DNA from 2 places in the Bowmanella yangjiangensis genome. Region 2 is predicted to be linked to the other one. Evidence: predicted binding sites of a transcription regulator. Region 2 holds the regulator's gene; the other holds the start of a gene.
What was found. Region 2 encodes FliA, which starts transcription of late flagellar genes. Its sites were predicted from a motif close to CTAAAGNTNNNNNNNNNNNNGCCGATA; they were not measured.

Region 1: the regulator FliA is predicted to act here: its motif matches at 2,982-3,008, upstream of KJY73_RS04720 (flagellin N-terminal helical domain-containing protein).

What each region holds. Positions count from the first base shown of each region.
Region 1 covers NZ_JAHDJU010000001.1:1,052,198-1,060,439, forward strand. Annotated here, with positions in the region: gene flgK (flagellar hook-associated protein FlgK) at 1-664, shown strand, start outside; gene flgL (flagellar hook-associated protein FlgL) at 677-1,903, shown strand; gene KJY73_RS04715 (hypothetical protein) at 1,927-2,874, opposite strand; gene KJY73_RS04720 (flagellin N-terminal helical domain-containing protein) at 3,132-3,968, shown strand; gene KJY73_RS04725 (flagellin N-terminal helical domain-containing protein) at 4,347-5,180, shown strand; gene KJY73_RS04730 (flagellin N-terminal helical domain-containing protein) at 5,433-6,266, shown strand; gene KJY73_RS04735 (flagellin N-terminal helical domain-containing protein) at 6,971-7,807, shown strand; gene KJY73_RS04740 (flagellar protein FlaG) at 7,870-8,242, shown strand, end outside.
Region 2 covers NZ_JAHDJU010000001.1:823,449-831,690, forward strand. Annotated here, with positions in the region: gene flhA (flagellar biosynthesis protein FlhA) at 184-2,283, shown strand; gene flhF (flagellar biosynthesis protein FlhF) at 2,303-3,604, shown strand; gene KJY73_RS03755 (MinD/ParA family protein) at 3,601-4,473, shown strand; gene KJY73_RS03760 (RNA polymerase sigma factor FliA) at 4,470-5,195, shown strand; gene cheY (chemotaxis response regulator CheY) at 5,242-5,625, shown strand; gene KJY73_RS03770 (protein phosphatase CheZ) at 5,661-6,407, shown strand; gene KJY73_RS03775 (chemotaxis protein CheA) at 6,421-8,242, shown strand, end outside.

The DNA of each region.
Region 1 (8,242 bases), 230 kb from region 2:
CAATACATCTGCATTTGACGGCGCAGGTGGATTACATGGCCCAGGAGTAGCGCCTGGTGGTGGTGTGGGGGCTCCTACGCAAATTCGTTTTACCGCCGCTGATACTTTTGAAGTATTGGATAGCGCGGGTACTGTTATCACTACGGTCACCGGTGCCGCGGATCTACGCAATCTGCTTGAACAAGCCAAGGGAACGCCAGGTTGGCCTGCGGCGTTTAGCCCTCCGGCTCAGGCCGATTACCCAGGTTATGATATTAGTTTGGAAGGCGTACCCAAAGCCGGCGATACTTTCTCCATAGGTTACAATACCGACGGTGTGGATGATAACCGTAACGGCCTTGCTTTGGCGGGCTTGCAGGATGTCAATACGGTTCGTCGAGATGCCAGTAAACCCTATAGTGATCAGAATGCTACAACCTTTCATGGAGCTTATGCGGATACCGTCAGTTCAGTAGGTGAAAAAGCAGCATCTGCCAATATTGAGTTAAAAGCCGCTAAGGCGATGGTTCAGCAATCTACCGATTGGTTTCAGTCGGTGTCGGGAGTCAGTCTGGATGAAGAAGCGGCTAATTTGATTCGTTTCCAACAAGCTTATGCCGCTTCTGCAAGAATATTAAGCACGGCACAGAGTCTATTCGATACTATCCTAAGTGCAGCAAGGTAGTGAGGTAACAGGATGAGAATTTCAACCAGTCAATTGTTCGACCGCGGTATCAACAATATTCTCAATGGGCAGGGAGAGCTCTCCGATACTCAGCAGCGCTTGTCTTCTGGTAAAAAGTTGCTCAGACCCTCGGATGATCCTGTGGGCGCTTCAAAGGTAATTCGCCTGACCGAAGAGCTCGATCAGATCACACAGTTTCAGCGCAACAACGAATTATTAACCGGCTCCTTGAAAGAGCAGGAAGCGGTGATGCGCAACATCAATGAAGCCGTGACGAAGGCGAGAACATTGGCTATCCAGGCGGGTAGTGGAGCGATGACGCCGGAAAGCCGGGCTGCTATTGGTGTGGAAATTGCGGAAATTCGCGACCAGGTGTTTGACCTGATGAATTCGAAAAATGCCGCAGGTGAATATATTTTCGCCGGCTATCAATCTAAGTCCCCGGCCTTTGTGTATGACCCCAGTGCGACGGGCAATAAATACTATTTTCAGGGCGACGAAGGAACAACCAATTATCAATTGTCTCCGTCGGTGCAAATTCAGGGAAATGACTCAGGCAAATCCGTGTTTGAAGATGTGTTTGCCCGATTTAAGGCATCTGTTACTGCCACTACCGCTGCCGATGCTTCCATGAGAATCAGTGAGCAGAACGATTTGGACCGCTTTCACAAGCAGAATTACGATGCGGTTACGCCCGCCAATAATGATTATCAGATCCAAGTGAATCCGGCTGGCGATCAGGTTACGGTGACAAATGTTGGTACGGGAGCCAATCTAGGCACTTTTAATTTTACCTCTGGGCAACCTTTTACTTTCAATGGACTGCAGTTCACTATAGATGGTGCGCCTGGTGATACCCTGGACTTTTCATTGAACCCGCCTGAAAAGAAAAATCTCGCGCAAACATTAGATGATTTTTTTGTTGCCCTGGATGATCCCGATATTCCCCAGCAGGATTTTCTGGTTGCCTTAGATGATGCCATTATCGGTATGGACAACGGTTTAAATGCCTTAGGTGCAGCTACCTCCGGCGTGGGGGGGCGATTAAATGTGTCGAGCGCGGTTTATGAATCCAATCTGGATTTGGAAATTGCGACCAAGGAAGCACGATCTGTGGTTCAGGATGTCGACTATGCCAAGGCGGTATCCGATCTTAGTCGCCAGGAGACGGCGCTGCAGGCAGCCCAGGCAACATTTTCACGGGTAACCAGCCTGTCTCTGTTTGATTATGTAAGATAATGCCGCGCTGGAGGGCGCATGACTCAACTGAGTAATACGTCATCTAGCGTGAGTTTTGTAAGGTAAATACAGGTTTTGTTCTGTTGGTGGCTGGAGTAGTAACTCACATACAAATCTTTGCCACGTTTGACGAGGCCTGGGTAGCTGGTGTCGCCACCAGAGGGAAAAACATGCAACAAAGAGGGTTTCATTGTTGCTATCTCTAATAATACCAGTGCAGTCTTTGGGCCAGGTTGTTGCCAGATTCGTCCAGCCAGAATTACGTAGTTTTTAGACAGTTTCAACATGGTTGGTCCGCCCAGATAAAAACCCAAATCGTGCCAGGTCCAGCGCCTATAAGGCGGTTTGGATACCCCAAACTGGGCGGTACAGCTGTCGGCGTCTCGGCGCAGCAAAACATGGGCTGTACCATCATCACTAAAGTACATATCACTTTCGTTGGGATAACCCTTTCGTTGTTTTCGCTGGCTGAACAGGTGCGGTTCGATACATTGAAAAGTTCTGCGTGGAAAGCCTGCGTACAACCTGGTGTTCTGCGCTTCTCGGTTGTAACCCACGCCATAAGCCTTGTCTTGGTGCCATCGTATACGCCACAACCACCAGTTTTTGTCGCCTAATGGCTTGGCTGTTGACCAACTCTTTCCATCTGGTGTTTGCCAACTGTAGGCCTGTCTATACATAGGCTCTGGTTGGCCGTTGTATACCTTGGCATAGGCGAGCAAAAGCAGTTTTCCATCTGGTGTCAGGGATAATTTTGGATCGCGAAGATCAGCCCCTGGCATGTTTACCTGTTGATGACGAATCAGCTTCCCCTGCAAATCCAAATACAACAGCCTGATTACGCCATCTGGACTGATATGGTTGGTCGCTTCCCGGAAACTACACACCAACATGCCATTGAATTCGCATAAATCGGTAAACGCATTGTGTTGGGCTCGCTGCCATATACAAGATTGCCACTGTTCACGCATTTTTCTTTTCTAACCCAATTTTCTAGAAAGTTATTGAAACGCAAGTTGTTTCGGAATGCAAAGGCGGCAAGTTTTTTCCGCTTTTTTGCCGGGGTGGCAAAATTTTTCTAAAGGAGTTTGCCGGGGCGTCGATAACCTTAAGCGAGAGAGCCAGTAACACTAACTTTTTAACCAAAGTTATTGTTCTTAAAGTGTTTTTAACCTTCGGCGTGAGCCGGATGCCAGCGACTGCTGGACTGAGAGTGTAGGAGAGGTTTATGTCCTTATACGTTAACACCAACGTTTCGTCTATCAATGCGCAACGTCAATTGTTCAACTCCGGATCAGCATTGAATGTCTCATTCGAGCGTCTGTCTTCTGGTTTCCGTATTAACCGCGCTGCTGATGATGCCGCAGGCTTGCAGATCACTGATCGTATGACCTCGCAAGTCCAGGGGTTGAATCAGGCTGTGCGTAACGCTAACGATGCAATTTCACTGACCCAAACTGCTGAAGGTGCTTTGCAAGAAATTACTACTTCTTTGCAGCGTATCCGTGTGCTAGCGGTACAGTCACAAAATGGTATCAACAGCTCAGCTGACCGTGCTGCACTGCAAAAAGAAGTATCTGCGCTGAAATCTGAGATTTCACGTATTGCCACAACCACTCAGTTTGCTGGTGTTGATTTGCTGAAAGGCGGCTACTCAGCGGCATTCCTGGTCGGTGCAAATGCTGGACAGACTATCTCTGTTAACCTGTCAGCGAATAAGCTCGGTATCGGCGGATTCAGCGCGACAGGCTTGGGTCTGGCTGCGACCAGCGTGGCAACTATTGGCGGTGCTTCTACTGCCTTAGGCACTATAGATGACGCAATTTCTGCGATTGGAGGCATTCGTGCTGACCTGGGTGCCTTACAGAACCGCTTCCAGTCAACCATTCGCAACCTCAGCAACATCTCTGAGAACGTGGCGGGTGCCCGTTCACGGATTCGTGATACTGACTTTGCAACAGAGACCGCTGAACTGACGCGCAACCAGATTATCCAGCAAGCCAGCACCACGGTGCTATCGCAGGCTAATCAGCGTCCTCAGGCAGCCTTGCAGTTGCTGGGATAAGCAGATAAGCAGATAAGCATTGAGCCGATGCCAGGAGGTAGTGTCGATGGGTCTTGGTTCAATGCGTGATTTCGCTCAATCTCTCCTAACGTAGAGCGATTTGACCGGGGGAAACCCCGGTCTGTTTCCCTTCCGGTAGTAAGAGTAACATCCTGAAAAACCAAGTGTTTTTCGGGATTTTATGCGTTTCTAAATTTTTTCCTAAAGTTTTCATCCGATTTGCTCGATAACCTAAGCATAAGCACTGAGTAACAAAAATAAAAACAGCTCAGATGCAGGATAAGCCAATAAAAACAAAAAGATAGGCTTATCTAAAGTCAGATAACTAATAAAAATAACAAGTCTGGCTTGAATATTTATCAAGTTAGGAGAAAAAACATGAGTCTATATGTAAGCACCAACGTCTCGTCGTTGAACGCGACTAGACAGTTATTCACGTCAAATATGAATCTGAACACCGCTTTTGAGCGCTTGTCTTCGGGATTTAGGATTAACAGCGCCAAAGATGACGCGGCAGGTCTACAGATCTCAGATCGTATGACTTCTCAGGTCATGGGATTGAACATGGCAGTACGAAATGCCAATGATGGTATATCTCTGGCACAAACTGCGGAAGGCGCAATGCAGGAGATTACCACAGCACTGCAGCGTATCCGGGTATTGGCTGTTCAGTCTCAAAACGGTATCAACAGCTCAGCTGACCGACTGGCGCTGCAAAAAGAAGTCTCAGCACTTAAACAAGAGATCAGCCGTATCGCAATCACTTCGCAATTTGGTGGAGTGAATATTCTTGATGGAACCTATTCCGCGGTGTTTTTGGTAGGTGCCAACGCCGGCCAAACCATCAGCGTAAATATCTCACGTCCAGGTGGTTTTACACCTACAGGTCTGTTCGGTGCTGGAAATGATGTATCTGTAGCCAGTGCAGCAGAGGCGTCACGCGCATTGGGCCTGGTAGATCTGGCGATTTCCACTATCGGTGGTGAGCGTGCTGACTTAGGTGCCATTCAGAACCGCTTTCAGTCAACCATACGCAACCTGAGTAATATCTCTGAAAACGTATCGGCGGCAAGATCGCGTATTCGTGACACAGACTTTGCCGTTGAGACGGCAGAACTTACCCGCTGGCAGATTATTCAACAGGCCAGTACCACAGTCTTAGGCCAAGCCAATCAAAGACCTCAGTCGGCTTTACAGTTACTGCAGGGATAATAGATGGATTGGATAGTGGCCGACTGACAGGCTCGATGCCAGGAGGTAGTGAGAGGTTTGAGGTAGGCCATCAAACCTGTCAGAACGGCCAGAGCTTTCGCTCACTCACATGATTTACAGGTTGAGGGACCTGCAAGCCATGAGTCAGTTTCCTGACTACATAGAAATAATTGCACATGTCGTGCCAAAAATTTTTAAGTACATAGCCAAATATAAAAAAAACAATATCAGGCGCAAAGTTAGGAGAAAATCATGAGCTTGTATGTAAGTACTAACGTATCGTCATTAAATGCTACGAGGCAGTTGTTTACTTCCAGTAGCAATTTAAACACTGCCTTTGAGCGTCTGTCTTCGGGTTTTAGGATCAATAGCGCCAAAGATGATGCTGCAGGTCTGCAGATTTCTGACCGAATGACATCCCAGATCATGGGGCTGAATATGGCCGTGCGTAATGCTAATGATGGTATATCCCTGGCGCAGACAGCTGAAGGGGCTATGCAGGAAATTACCACAGCACTACAGCGAATCCGAGTACTGGCGGTCCAGTCGCAAAACGGTATTAATAGCTCATCAGACCGTTTAGCGCTGCAAAAAGAAGTTTCTGCTTTGAAGCAAGAAATCAGCCGAATTGCTGTTACATCACAGTTTGGTGGAGTGAATATACTGGATGGAACCTATTCAGCGGTATTCCTGGTTGGTGCCAACGCAGGCCAGACTATTAGTGTAAATATTTCCCGTCCCGGAGGATTTACCCCCACCGGGTTGTTCGGAGCGGGTAATGATGTCTCAGTTGCCACGGCCGCAGATGCATCGAGGGCATTGGGCTCAGTAGACATGGCTATATCTATCATTGGTGGTGAGCGCGCAGATTTGGGTGCGATTCAAAACCGTTTCCAGTCAACGATTCGTAACCTGAGTAATATTTCAGAAAACGTATCGGCGGCAAGATCGCGCATCCGAGACACAGACTTTGCCGTCGAGACGGCAGAACTCACCCGCTGGCAGATCATCCAGCAGGCCAGTACAACGGTATTGGGACAAGCAAACCAAAGACCACAATCAGCATTACAGTTGTTGCAGGGCTAAGTTTAAAAAGGTGTTTGAGAGGGTAGGAAATGAGAGGCCGACCCAGGTAGCCCAAGCGGTTACCAACTTGAAAGCTTATACGGATCATTCTGTATAAGTTCCCCCTACCCCAGCTCGCTGGGGTAGGGGAAGGAAGAAAACGCCGACTGACGGACTGAGAGTGTAGTTTTGGTTGAGAGGCCAGTTTGCATTCTCTAACCCGCAGTCGGACCGAAACCGAATTTGCTCGTTCTCCTAACTTGAGCAAGTTGGCCGGGTCATCTGACCCGGCTTTTTTATGGTCGTCAAAAAACAGACAAGCCATAAAAGAACCACGCATATTGTTAGCACCATCCATGCCATAATTTCTAGCTGCTTAGCTTTTTTTGCGAAAAAGAGCCATGTTCACTATGGGGATTTGACGCGTTTTCTATATTACTCCTGCTCCCAAGTCAAAAAAGTTATTCCCAAAACCTCCATGTAGTGACTACTTATAGTGGTTTTAATCTTTTTAAATCAAAGCGTTGAAACTTTTTTTTAAAAAAATAAAAAAAATCCTAAAGGCTCTCAAAAGTCGGCCGATACCTATAGTTGAGGGGTAATTTAAGTTTTGAATTTTGACCTGGCGTCAATGTTCAATCATGAGGCAGCCCAGAAATGGGTTGAAATGAGGCGAATCTACTCTGGTATGAGGGTACCAGGATAGATTCTCAGGAGGTATCTTTATGACTCTATATGTAAACACCAATGTGTCATCATTGAACGCCCAAAGGCAGTTGTTTAATTCAGGTAATGCACTTTCAGTGTCTTTTGAGCGACTCTCTTCTGGCTTCAGAATCAATAGGGCTGCTGACGATGCGGCTGGTCTGCAAATATCAGATCGTATGACTGCGCAGGTTCAGGGCCTGAATCAGGCGGTTAGAAATGCAAACGATGCCATTTCTCTGACCCAAACTGCAGAAGGTGCACTATCAGAGATCACTACATCACTGCAGCGTATTCGTCAGTTGGCGGTTCAATCACAGAATGGTATCAACGGTTCTGCTGACCGTGCTGCTCTGCAAAAAGAAGTATCAGCGCTTAAAGCTGAAATTTCACGTATCGCTACTACTACCCAGTTTGCTGGTGTGGATTTGCTGCAGGGCAACTATTCTGCAGCGTTCCTGGTAGGTGCGAACGGTGGTCAGACAATTTCTGTTAACTTGTCATCTACCAATCTAGGTGTGAATGGTTTTAGTGCTACAGGTCTGGGTTTGGCGAGTACTTCTGTCAAAACTGTAGGTGATGCATCTAAAGCATTGGGCACCATTGACGACGCAATCTCCGCCATTGGTGGCGTTCGTGCTGACTTGGGTGCGCTGCAAAACCGTTTCCAGTCAACGATTCGTAACCTGAGCAATATCTCTGAGAATATTGCCGGTGCACGTTCACGAATTCGTGATACTGACTTTGCAACTGAAACGGCTGAGCTGACTCGTAACCAGATTGTTCAGCAGGCATCATTGTCGGTACTGAGCCAGGCGAATCAGCGTCCTCAGTCGGCATTGTCACTGTTGGGATAATTAGTAAAGGCCGCTACACTATGGGTGTCGGCGGCCACTATTTCAGCATGTGGAGGTGAAAAATGGACGTTGATTTTTCACAAGGTGGCCAGAGTCTTGCTAGACCTGATACCTTGCTGCAACCGCGGGCTAACCTCGTGGATAAGCAAGATCAGAATGGTAAAGAGGCTACAAAGCTTGGTGAGCAGGAACGTCAATCACAGCAGGAAATCACTCAAGAAAGTGCTGTTGTGGCCGATATCAAAGAAGCTGATGTTGAGTTGGCGGTCGAACAGGTAAAGGAATTTGTCTTTTCGCACAATCGTCAGTTAAGTTTTTCAGTAGATGAAGATAGTCGGCGCTCTGTTATCAGAGTAACGGACCCTGAATCTGGAACTGTTATCAGGCAGATACCTTCTGAGGAGGTATTAAAGCTAGCCGAGCGGATTCGCGAAT
Region 2 (8,242 bases):
CTAACACCTAACACCTAACACCTAACACCTAACACCTAACACCTAACACCTAACACCTAACACCTAACACCTAACACCTAACACCTAACACCTAACACCTAACACCTAACACCTAACACCTAACTAAAGTCTGGCGCGCTTATTGCTAAACCTGTTCAGCCGTCAAAATTCTGTTGTAAGTGTATGGAACTGAGCACATACCTAAATCGATTCGATAAGAACAGCGTCAAGCAATTCACCTCGGGCCTGGGCGCACCGATAATCCTGCTGGCTATCATGGGCATGGTGATACTGCCGATGCCAGCGTTTTTGCTGGATATTCTGTTTAGTTTCAATATTGCCCTGTCATTGGTGGTCATCCTGGTCGCGGTCTTTACCAAGCGCCCTATCGATTTTGGTGCATTTCCGCTGGTTCTGCTGATTGCTACGGTACTCAGGCTGGCGCTGAACGTTGCCTCTACCCGGGTGGTACTGCTGGAAGGACATGAAGGGGGAGATGCCGCTGGTAAAGTGATTCAGGCCTTTGGTGAAGTGGTTATCGGCGGCAATTTTGCTGTGGGTATCGTCGTGTTTGCCATCCTCTTGATCATCAACTTTAAAGTGGTGACCGCCGGTGCTGGGCGTATTTCCGAAGTAAGCGCCCGTTTTACCTTGGACGCTATGCCGGGTAAGCAAATGGCCATTGATGCGGATTTGAACGCAGGCTATATCGACTCAGATGAAGCGCGTCGCCGCCGTCAGGAAATTACCACAGAAGCTGACTTTTACGGCTCTATGGATGGTGCCTCCAAATTCGTTAAAGGGGATGCCATTGCCGGCTTGTTTATTATGTTGATCAATATTGTCGGTGGGCTATTCATCGGCATGATTCAGCATGACCTGACCTTCGGTAACGCTATTGAGATCTACACTATTCTGACTATCGGTGATGGCCTGGTTGCTCAAATTCCGTCGCTGCTCTTGTCTGTTGCTACTGCCATTATTGTGACTCGAGAAAATGACTCCCAAGACATGGGCGGCGAAGTAAAGAAACAATTGGGTAATAGACGCGCATTGTACATTACGACCGGCATTCTGTTTGTTATGGGCATTGTACCTGGCATGCCGCATTTGGCTTTCTTAGGCTTTGCTGCCTTAATTGGTGGTTACGCTTATTACGATTGGTGGCGTGAGCAAAAAGAGCTGGAACAACCGGCTGCCGGTGAACTGGTACCCGAACAAACGCGCGCCCCTGCCGAAGCCAAAGAACTGGGTTGGGATGACGTTCAGCACGTTGACACTATCGGCCTGGAAGTTGGCTATCGTTTGATTCCTCTAGTGGATAAAACCCAGGGTGGCGAGTTGTTGGCTCGTATCAAAGGGGTGCGTAAGAAGCTATCCCAAGAGCTGGGGTTTCTTATTCCTCCTGTGCATATCCGTGACAATCTGGATCTGAATCCCAACACCTACACTATCGCTATGTTGGGTGTGACTATTGGTGAAGCGGATATCACCCATGATCAGGAACTGGCTATCAATCCCGGCCAGGTATTCGGCAAGTTAGAGGGCAAGCCCACAAAGGATCCAGCTTTTGGTTTGGATGCGGTATGGATTAAACCTTCCCAGCGTGAACATGCCCAGACCTTAGGTTACACAGTGGTGGATGCCGCAACCGTAGTGGCTACCCATTTAAGCCAGCTATTGACCAATAATGCCTATCAATTACTGGGTTATGAAGAAGTGCAGCAGCTTCTGGACATGCTGGCCAAACAAAATCCTAAGTTGGTAGAAGGTCTGGTGCCGGATATTCTGCCGATGAGCACGGTGGTCAAAGTGCTGCAAACCTTGTTGTATGAAGGCATCCCCATCCGTGACTTGCGCAGCATTGTACAAACGCTGTGCGAATACGGGCCTAAGAGTCAAGATCCCGACGTGCTGGTGTCCGCCGTGCGTATCGCTCTTAAGCGTCTGATCACCCAGGAAATCAACGGCAGCAGCAAAGAAATACCTGTTATTACTTTGGCACCCGAATTGGAACAGATGTTGCATCAGTCGTTACAGGCGGGTGGTGGCGATGGAGCCGGTATCGAACCTGGTCTGGCTGAGCGACTGCAACAATCTCTAGCGGATGCCGCACAGCAGCAAGAACTGGCGGGAGAGCCCGCAGTACTTCTGACCTCAGGTATGTTGAGACCGGTACTGTCCAGGTTCCTAAAACACGCCATCGCAGGATTGCACGTATTGTCTTATCAGGAAGTTCCTGACGACAAACAGATTAAGATTGTCAGTGCCGTAGGCCAGTAAGCTGACGTAGGGGGTAAATGTGAAGATCAGACGTTTCTATGGCAAAGATATGCGCGACGCTTTAGCTCAGGTCAAAGATGAACTGGGTGGCGATGCAGTCATTATGTCAAACAAGAAAGTGGCAGATGGTATCGAAATAGTGGCGGCCTATGATCGTGAACCGGTAAGAAAAACACCAGCTCCTAAATCCGGCGCAGATGTCATCGCTAAACCTAAAGTTGCAGCCAGCAGTCTGCCCAAAACTCCCAGCCTTAGCGAGATCATCGGTGACTCAGGACCAGATAGCCTCAAAGCACTGTTAGAAAAACAAAGCCAGCAGACTCCAGCGGCTCAACCTGTGGTTGAACAGAGCGTTTCTGCCAGTCCAAAAAGTGCGCCGGTTACACGGCATGATGACGCAGAACTGAATGATATCCGTCAGGAGCTGAAATCTCTGCGCAATGTGCTGGAATTCCAGGTAGCGGGACTGATAAAGCAGGAAAGACAGCAGGCCAGGCCTTTGCATGGTTATCTTATCGACAAGCTGGTTCGCATGGGCATTACCCCGTCCCTGGCCGAGCAGGTAGTTTCCTATGCGCCCGCCCAATGCGAAGAGCGAGATGCTTGGGTTTTCTTACTCAAGCTGTTAGCCAACCGTTTGCATACCACGCAGAATGATATTCTGGGCAAAGGCGGCGTAGTGGCTTTGATGGGGCCAACAGGTACAGGTAAAACCACCACTATTGCCAAACTAGCCGCGCAATATGCACAACGCCACGGTGCTAATCAGGTTGCCCTGATTACCATCGACAGCTATCGCATTGCGGCCTATGAGCAATTGTCTACTTACGGCAAGATTATCGGCTGTACCGTCAAGAAAGCCGCCAGTGCGGAGGAATTATCCGATTTACTTCACCAGTTCCGTAATAAGGGCCTGGTATTGATTGATACCGCCGGATTTAGTCAAAGAGACACCAGACTAATCAAACAGTTAGATACTTTGACTCAATCATCCTATGCTAATATCAAACATTATCTGGTGCTGGCTGCTAATGCTCAACATCGAGTAATGGAGCACCAGTTGGCAACTTATCAGCAGATTTCTTTGCAAGGTTGTATTTTCACTAAACTGGATGAGTGTTACAGTCTCGGCGAAGCCATCAGCCTGGCCTTGGAGCATCGTTTACCCGTCGGTTATTTGACGGATGGACAGAAAGTACCCGAGGACATTAAAGTGGCTGATGCCAAGTACATAATTTCTTGTGCAGCAAGGCTGTTTAAGCAGTATGCTTTAACTCCCACAAGAACTCAGCAGGTTGTAAACTCAGCAGTATCATTATGATTGAGGATCAAGCGAGTAGCTTAAGACGAATGAACCAGCCCAATCTCATTAAAGTTATCGCCGTCACCGGTGGCAAAGGCGGGGTGGGAAAAACCAACATCACGCTGAACACTGCTATTTCGATGGCTAAGCAAGGAAAACGGGTTCTGGTTTTGGATGCCGACTTGGGGTTGGCCAACGTCGACGTTATGTTGGGCCTGCGGGTCGAAAAGAATCTTTCCCATGTGTTGTCAGGTGAATGCCTGCTCGAAGAAGTCTTGGTTGAAGGCCCGTATGGCGTGAAAATCGCTCCGGCGACATCGGGCTCGCAGTCCATGACAGAACTAACGCCCACGGAGCATGCCGGTTTAATCCGCGCTTTTAGCGAACTGCGCAGCAAAATTGATGTGTTGATTGTAGATACCGCTGCCGGTATCTCGGATATGGTGCTGAGCTTTTCACGGGCAGCCCAGGATATCATGGTGGTGGTATGTGATGAGCCTACCTCGCTCACCGATGCTTACGCGCTAATTAAGATACTGAACCGTGACCATGGTGTGTTTCGTTTTAAAATTGTTGCCAACATGGTGCGTAACGTCCGTGAAGGTCAGGAACTCTTTGCTAAACTGTCCAAAGTAACTAACCGTTTCCTGGACGTTGCTTTGGAATTAGTGGCCACCATTCCGTTTGATGAAAATATTCGTAAAGCGGTGCGTCGTCAGAAGTCGATAGTGGAGGCTTACCCAAGCTCTCCAGCTGCTGTGGCTATTTCTAATCTGGCCAAGCAGGCGCTACGTTGGCCAATTCCTACCCAGCCGGGGGGGCACTTAGAATTTTTCCTGGAACAGTTGGTAAATCAGAATTCCGCGGTCCACAGAGATAAAGAGTGAATAATAAAGCAGCCGCCTATCAGCAATTCGATAGTAAAACCAAGCTGGTTGAGCAACACGCCTCGCTGGTTAAACGTATCGCGCATCACCTGATGGCTCGCCTGCCTGCCAGTGTATTGGTTGACGATTTGATTCAGGCTGGCATGATTGGTTTGCTGGAAGCGGCCAAAAACTTTGACGGTTCTAAAGGTGCCAGTTTTGAAACCTTTGCAGGCATTCGCATACGGGGTGCCATGCTGGATGAAATTCGAAAAGGTGATTGGACGCCCCGCTCTGTGCATAAAAATAGTCGCGCTATCGCTGAGGCTATTCAATCTGTAGAGCGTGAAACTGGCGGAGATGCCCGTGATGCCGATGTGGCCGCTAAGCTTCAGGTTAGCCTGGATGAATATCACCAGATGCTCAATGAAGTGAATGCAGGTCGTTTGGTAGGTATAGAAGACCTTGGGGTGACTGAGGATGTAATCAGTACTGAGCAAACACGAGGGACGGATGCACCCTTTGATGATTTGTTACAAGGATCGTTTCAAAAAGCGTTGGCCCATGCTATTACTACCTTGCCTGAACGGGAAGCCATTGTGCTCTCACTCTATTATGACGAAGAACTGAACCTCAGAGAGATCGGCGAAGTCCTTGAAGTCAGTGAGTCTCGGGTCAGTCAAATCCATAGCCAAGCCATGTTGAGACTTAGAACTCGCATGCAAAGCTGGCAAATGGAATAAAATTTAATAAGAATAACAGTTGGTTGAATCCTCACTGGAGGCAGTTTTGGATAAAAACATGAAAATTCTTGTTGTCGACGATTTCTCGACGATGAGACGTATCATCAAGAACTTACTGAAAGACCTGGGCTTTACCAATGTTCAGGAAGCTGATGACGGCAGTACCGCATTGCCCATGCTGCAACAGGGGGATTTTGATTTTGTCATTACGGACTGGAACATGCCGGGAATGCAGGGTATCGACCTGCTTCGCGCTATCCGAGCCGATGACAACCTCAAACATACTCCCGTGCTGATGGTCACGGCGGAAGCGAAGAAAGAGCAGATCGTAGCGGCGGCCCAAGCCGGTGTTAATGGCTATGTTGTGAAGCCCTTCACCGCAGCCACGCTAAAAGAGAAACTCGAAAAGATATTTGAGCGCCTTGGGTAGTCCCTGGCGGATCCTAACGCATAAGGAACGCCTTAATGACGATTACCGAGCAAGCTCCTGTTTCGCTTGAGGATGCCCGCCAGTTGGTGGCATTGCTTGAGCAGGGAGATAATCAGGGAGCGGCACAGTTATTGGAGTCCATCACTATGGCGGATTCCATGGAACTTTTTGCCGAGGTGGGTAAGCTGACCCGCCAGCTGCACGATTCCCTGAATAACTTTCAATTAGATGCGCGTATCGCGGATTTGGCGCAGGAAGATATTCCTGACGCGCAGAGTCGCCTCAATTACGTCATTGAAACCACTGAAGATGCTGCCAACCGCACTATGGATGCGGTTGAGACCAGTATGCCAATTGCAGAACGCTTGAATGCCCAAATAAACGGTATCTTGCCTGAGTGGAAGAAGCTCATGACCCGGCAGCTACAGTTGGGCGAGTTTAAAGCCCTCTGCCATGATATGGACAAGTTCCTTGACCAGGCCAGCGGCGATTCTGCCAAACTCAATGAGCTACTGACCGAAGTGCTGATGGCACAAGGGTATCAAGACCTCACCGGCCAAGTTATTCGCAAAGTTATTGATCTAGTTAAAGAAGTAGAAGATAGCTTAGTGCATATGCTAACGGTGTTTGGCGAGCCTGAGATCGACGAAGATGCCAAGCAAGCTAAAAAAGAGGCCAGCAAGGAAATGGCCGAAGGGCCAATCATTGATGCGGCTAGCCGGGACGATGTGGTAACTGGTCAGGATGACGTTGATGATCTACTTTCAAGCTTAGGGTTTTAAGGGGAATTGATGCATGGCCTTTGACGTTGATGAGGATATCCTGCAGGACTTCCTGGTTGAAGCGGGAGAAATTCTCGAACTGCTGCAAGAGCAACTGGTTGATTTAGAAAATAATCCTGAAGATGCTGACCTGCTCAATGCCATTTTTCGTGGTTTCCATACCGTCAAAGGTGGTGCCGGGTTTCTGTCACTGACAGAACTTGTCGATGCCTGTCACGGTGCGGAGAACGTGTTTGATGTTCTGCGTACCGGCAAGCGTCAGGTAACCGCAGAATTGATGGATGTCATCCTGCAAGCGTTAGACAGCATCAATGAAATGTTCGCTAACGTCAAAGCCCGTGAGCCACTGGAACCGGCGGCCCCCGAGGTACTTGAAGCCCTGCATCGTTTAAGTAAGCCTGAATCGGAAGATGAGGTGGCCAGTACTCCTGTCGAGCCCGAACCAGAACCTATTCCTGAACCCGAGATTAGTAGTGAAGCGTCAACTGGTGGCAGCATTGACGATATCACCGAAGATGAATTTGAAGCCTTGCTTGATGAACTTCATGGCCCCGGTGGCCCTTCAGCAGCCAATACAACGGCACCTGCAATAGACTTGAATGTGGGTGATGAAGATATCACCGACGACGAATTCGAAGCCCTTCTGGACCAGTTGCATGGTGAAGGCAAGTTTAACGCACAAAAACAGGCTGCTTCATCTGCTCCTGCCTCACCTATTTCAGAACCGGTAGACGGCGACGATATTACTGACGATGAATTTGAAGCTTTGCTGGATCAGTTACATGGTTCCGGCAAAGGGCCAGGGGCCGAAAAGGCCAATGCCAAACCTGTGGCTAAAGTTGAAGCTGCTAAACCTAAAACCGACGCCAAAGTTGCCAGTGCGCCGGTGGCTAAAGCCGAGCCAGCTAAACCTGTCAGCAAGCCGGTTGCCAAAGCCGCTGAAGACGAAGATGAGGATAAGGCTGCTAGTACTGCTTTACGAGGCGCAGATAAGAAAGCTGCGGCTGCTCCACCGCCTGCGGAAACCACAGTGCGGGTGGATACCAAACGTCTGGACCAGATAATGAATATGGTCGGTGAATTGGTATTAGTACGTAACCGTTTGTTAAGCCTTGGGGTTAACCTGAATAACGAAGACATGTCCAAGGCTATTGCCAACCTGGATGTGGTAACGGGTGATTTGCAAGGTGCGGTGATGAAGACCCGCATGCAGCCCATCAAGAAAGTCTTTGGTCGATTCCCGCGGGTGGTTAGAGATTTAGCTCGCAGCCTGAAAAAGGAAATTAACCTTAATCTGGTTGGTGAAGAGACAGATCTGGATAAAAACCTGGTCGAGGCTTTGGCTGATCCTTTAGTGCACTTGGTTAGAAACTCTGTTGATCACGGTATTGAGATGCCCGATGAACGAGAAGCATCAGGCAAGAAACGCACAGGTACAGTGACCTTGTCAGCTTCTCAGGAAGGCGATCATATTTTACTGACCATCGAAGATGATGGTAAAGGGATGGACCCTGACAAACTCAAGGACATCGCGATTAAACGTGGCGTGTTGGATGTCGATGCGGCCGCTCGTATGTCGGATGTGGAAGCCTTCAATCTGATTTTTGCTCCTGGTTTCTCTACCAAAACAGAAATTTCGGATATTTCCGGCCGTGGCGTGGGTATGGATGTGGTGAAAACCAAGATCAACCAGCTAAACGGTACTGTGCATATCCATTCCGAAAAAGGTGTGGGAACACGACTGGAGATTAAGGTACCGCTTACCTTGGCGATATTGCCAACCCTGATGGTTATTGTCGGTGAGCAAACCTTTGCGCTGCCGTTGGCAGCGGTGA